Regions from separate parts of the Variovorax sp. Soil_C_12 genome, predicted to be linked through region 1. Evidence: predicted binding sites of a transcription regulator. Region 1 holds the regulator's gene; the other holds the start of a gene.
The links. Region 1 encodes sigma-54, which starts transcription at its own class of promoters, with help from an activator protein. Its sites were predicted from a motif close to TGGCANGNAANCTGCTTT; they were not measured.

Region 2: the regulator sigma-54 is predicted to act here: its motif matches at 905-922, upstream of AC3A6X_RS15660 (transglutaminase family protein).

Annotation. Positions count from the first base shown of each region.
Region 1 covers NZ_JBDGIO010000018.1:44,369-46,564, reverse strand. Annotated here, with positions in the region: gene lptB (LPS export ABC transporter ATP-binding protein) at 1-242, shown strand, start outside; gene AC3A6X_RS31500 (RNA polymerase factor sigma-54) at 245-1,834, shown strand; gene AC3A6X_RS31495 (phospholipase D family protein) at 1,870-2,196, shown strand, end outside.
Region 2 covers NZ_JBDGIO010000005.1:205,213-207,408, forward strand. Annotated here, with positions in the region: gene AC3A6X_RS15655 (DNA internalization-related competence protein ComEC/Rec2) at 1-810, opposite strand, end outside; gene AC3A6X_RS15660 (transglutaminase family protein) at 979-2,196, shown strand, end outside.

The DNA.
Region 1 (2,196 bases):
ACGAGCCCTTCGCCGGCATCGACCCGATCGCGGTGATCGAGATCCAGCGGATCATCAACTTCCTGAAGGAGCGCGGCATCGGCGTGCTCATCACCGACCACAACGTGCGCGAGACGCTGGGCATCTGCGATCACGCATTCATCATCAGCGACGGGCATGTGCTGGCACAAGGCACGCCCTCGGAGATCGTCGACAACGCCGAGGTCAGGCGCGTCTATCTCGGCGAGCACTTCCGGATGTAGAGATGAAGCAAGGGCTCTCGCTGCGGGTCTCGCAGCACTTGGCGCTCACGCCGCAACTGCAGCAGTCGATCCGGCTGCTCCAGCTGTCCACGCTCGAGCTGAGCCAGGAGGTCGAGCAGATGCTCGACGAGAACCCGTTCCTGGAGCGCACCGCCGACGAAGCCCCGCGCGAGGAGTTCGGGCTCGAATCCGCCGATGCGCCGGTGCGCGATGACGACCGCCAGGCCGAAGGCGAGAGCGACTTCGTCGCCGGGCCCGCCCCGGCCGCTGCCGACACTGCGCCGGCGTCCCCCGCCGACAGCGAGACGGCGGCAGCCGCCGATGCCCCCGAGAGCGAGCCCGACTGGGAAGGCGACGGCACGGTCGACCTGGCGCCGGACGACAGCGAATGGGGCGGCGATGCCCCCGCGCGCGCCAACAACCTCGGCAACGACGAGCGCCCCGATGCGACCGAGCTGGCCAGGAGCCAGGAGTCGCTGCAGTCCTTCCTGCACCGCCAGGCGCTGTCCTTGCGCCTGGAGGAGAACGACCGCGCCGCGCTGCGCTTCCTGATCGAGTCGCTCAACGACGACGGCTACCTCGAGGACTCGCTGCCGGCCCTGGCCTCGGGCCTGGCCGGCGACGACAACGACCAGTTCGACGAGCTGGTGCACCACTTCCAGGTCGCGCTGGGCCTGCTGCAGAGCCTGGAGCCGGTCGGCGTCGGCGCCCGCAGCCTGGCCGAGTGCCTCACCATCCAGCTGCGCGCCGAGCAGGAAAAGGACGACACCGAGGAAGAGGTGCAGGTGCGGCGGACTGCGATCGCGATCTGCAAGCACCCGATGGAGCTGCTCGCCAAGCGCGACTTCAAGCGCCTGGCCACGCTCACCCGCAGCAACGAAGAGGAGGTGCGCTCCGCCCTCCAGCTGATCGCCCGGCTGGAGCCCAAGCCCGGGCGCCGCTTCGTCGACGTCGAGCGCAACGTGGTCATCCCCGACGTGATCGTCACGCGCATCGGCCACGGCACCAGCGCCCGCTTCCGCGTCATGCTCAACCCCGAGGTCATGCCGCGGCTGCGCGTGCACGACATCTACGCCGGCGCGCTGAAGGCCCACAAGGGCGAGGGCAGCCAGGCGCTGTCGCAGCGGCTGCAGGAGGCGCGCTGGTTCATCAAGAACATCCAGCAGCGCTTCGACACCATCCTGCGCGTCTCCAACGCCATCGTGGAGCGGCAGAAGAACTACTTCGTCCACGGCGAGCTCGCCATGCGGCCGCTGGTGCTGCGCGAGATCGCCGACGAGCTCGGCCTGCACGAGTCCACCATCAGCCGCGTGACCACCGCCAAGTACATGGCCACGCCCTACGGCACGGTCGAGCTCAAGTACTTCTTCGGCTCGGCGCTGGGCACCGAGACCGGCGGCAACGCCTCCAGCACCGCGGTGCGCGCGCTGATCAAGCAGTTCGTGAGCGCCGAGGATGCGAAGCGGCCGCTGTCGGACAGCCAGGTCTCCGAGATGCTCAAGGAGCAGGGCATCGAGTGCGCGCGCCGCACCGTGGCCAAGTACCGTGAGGCGCTGCGCATCGCGCCGGCCAACCTGCGCAAGGCCCTGTAGCGATGAGCGCGCGCCCAAGCCTCTGGCCGCAGTGGATGCGTCTGGGCCTGGCGCTGATGGGGGTGCTCTTCCTGGCCAGCGGCTGTGCCATGCTGCCTGCCGAGTTCGAGCGCACGCCTTCGAAGGCGGTGCCGCTCTCCCCCGACACCACGCTGGGCCGCATCGCGAAAAGCGCCCAGCCCGACCCCGACCTGAGCGGCTTCCGCCTCATGCCGGGCGGCGACTTCGCGCTCAACACCCGGCTCGAGCTGGCGCGGCGCGCCGAGCGCACGCTGGACGTGCAGTACTACCAGATCCACAACGACGAGACCGGCCGCTACCTGCTGCGCACGCTGCGCGACGCGGCCCGGCGCGGCGTGCGC
Region 2 (2,196 bases), on a different contig from region 1:
CAGGTGCGCCACGCCGGTGGCGCGGAACACGTCCCAGTCGGCACGCTCGATCGCGTTCTGATCGCCGGTGACCAGGGCCGCGATCACGCCGGCCGGCCGGCGCTCGGGCACGCGCTCGAAGACGGCGTCGCGCACCGCTTCGCGCGCCCGCTCGACGGGGTGGCGCCAGGTCTGCCCGAGCGGCTGCGGCGGCGCATCCCGCGTGCCCGTGCGCACGTAGCCGCTGGCCTGCACGCCCTGCTCCCACAACCGCAGCTCCTGGTCGAAGCCATGCGGGTTGAGATTGCCGTGCGGCGCCTTCAGGCGCACCGTCATGCGCCAGCGCTCGCCCGCGTGCACGGCGCCCGGCGCGGCAGCGGGCTCGGCGCGCGAGGCCTGCTCAGGCGCGCGCCCCCAGAAGCCGGTGTTGTCCGCGTACCAGCCCAGCGCGATGCGTGAGGGTGTGCGCGGCAGCCTGCTGTCGGCATCGCCGGCCCAGCGGGCGCTCTCGACATCGAAGAGAAAGCGCACGGCCCCATCGCCGTGCTGCGGCATCTGCGAGACCACGCCCTCCACCTGCAGGTCGCGGCCTTCGAGGGAGGGATGCAACGCTTCGCCCGCATAGGCGCAGGCACGCCAGCCCGCGAGGCCGCCGCCGGCCATCGCCCCGGCGATCAGCAGGGCAGGCAGCAGGACGCGCGCGGATGGCCCCCGCCCGCGCAGCAACGGCAGGCATGCCGCCGCGGCCGCCAGCATGGCGACGTAGACGGCGGCGCCCCACAGCGCGGCCTGCTGCAGCTGCAAGGCCGCGCCCAGCACCGAGCCGGCCATCAAGGCAAAGAAGCCCAAGCCGCGGCCCTGCTCGCCGGCCGTCACGAAACACTCACCGATGCCATGCTGCAATCACTCCCTCAGCTGCGCTCTGTGGCGCGCTAATTGCTATGCCTGTGGGCTAGTATGCGTCCTCGTTCAGAGGCTCCCTCGACGCTTTAGAAAAAAATGTCCATCCACGCCGCACTCCACCACGTCACCCACTACAAGTACGACCGTCCGGTGCAACTGGGCCCCCAGGTGGTACGCCTGCGTCCCGCGCCGCATTGCCGCAGCAAGGTGATCTCGTACTCGCTGCGGGTCGAGCCCGAGCAGCACTTCGTCAACTGGCAGCAGGACCCCTTCGCGAACTACCTCGCGCGGCTGGTGTTCCCCGAGAAGGCGCGCGAGTTCAAGGTCACGGTCGACCTGGTGGTCGAGATGGCGGTCTACAACCCCTTCGACTTCTTCCTCGAGCCGCAGGCCGAGAACTTTCCCTTCAAGTACACCGAATCGCAGGCGCAGGAGCTGGCGCCCTACCTGGTGGCCGATCCCGCCACGCCGCTGGTGGCCGCCTACCTCGAGAAGATCGACCGCAAGACGCAGCGCACCATCGACTTCCTGGTCGGCATCAACCAGCAGGTGCAGCAGGACGTCAACTACCTGATCCGCATGGAACCCGGCGTGCAGACGCCGGAGCAGACGCTGGGCAATGCCTCGGGCTCCTGCCGCGACTCGGCCTGGCTGCTGGTGCAGCTGCTGCGAAACGTAGGATTGGCGGCGCGCTTCGTCTCGGGCTACCTGATCCAGCTCACGCCCGACGTGAAGGCGCTCGACGGTCCCAGCGGCACCAACGTCGACTTCACCGACCTGCACGCCTGGTGCGAGGTCTACCTGCCGGGCGCCGGCTGGGTCGGCCTCGACGCCACCTCGGGCCTGATGGCCGGCGAAGGCCATATCCCGCTGGCTTGCACGCCCACGCCCTCCAGCGCGGCGCCGATCGAAGGCGGAGTCGACGAGGCCGAGGTGGACTTCGGCCACGAAATGAAGGTCACGCGCATCCACGAGTCGCCGCGCGTGACCAAGCCCTACACCGAGGACCAGTGGGCCGAGGTGCTGGCCCTGGGCGATGCCGTCGATGCGCGCCTGGCGGCCGGCGACGTGCGCCTCACCATGGGCGGCGAGCCCACCTTCGTTGCCACCACCGACCGCGACGCCGCCGAATGGAACACCGATGCGCTGGGCCCCACCAAGCGCGGCTACGCGACCGAGCTGGTGCACCGGCTGCGCGACGAGTACGGCCAGGGCGGCTTCCTGCATTTCGGGCAGGGCAAGTGGTACCCGGGCGAGCAGCTGCCGCGCTGGGCGCTGTCGATCTTCTGGCGCGCCGACGGCCAGCCCGTGTGG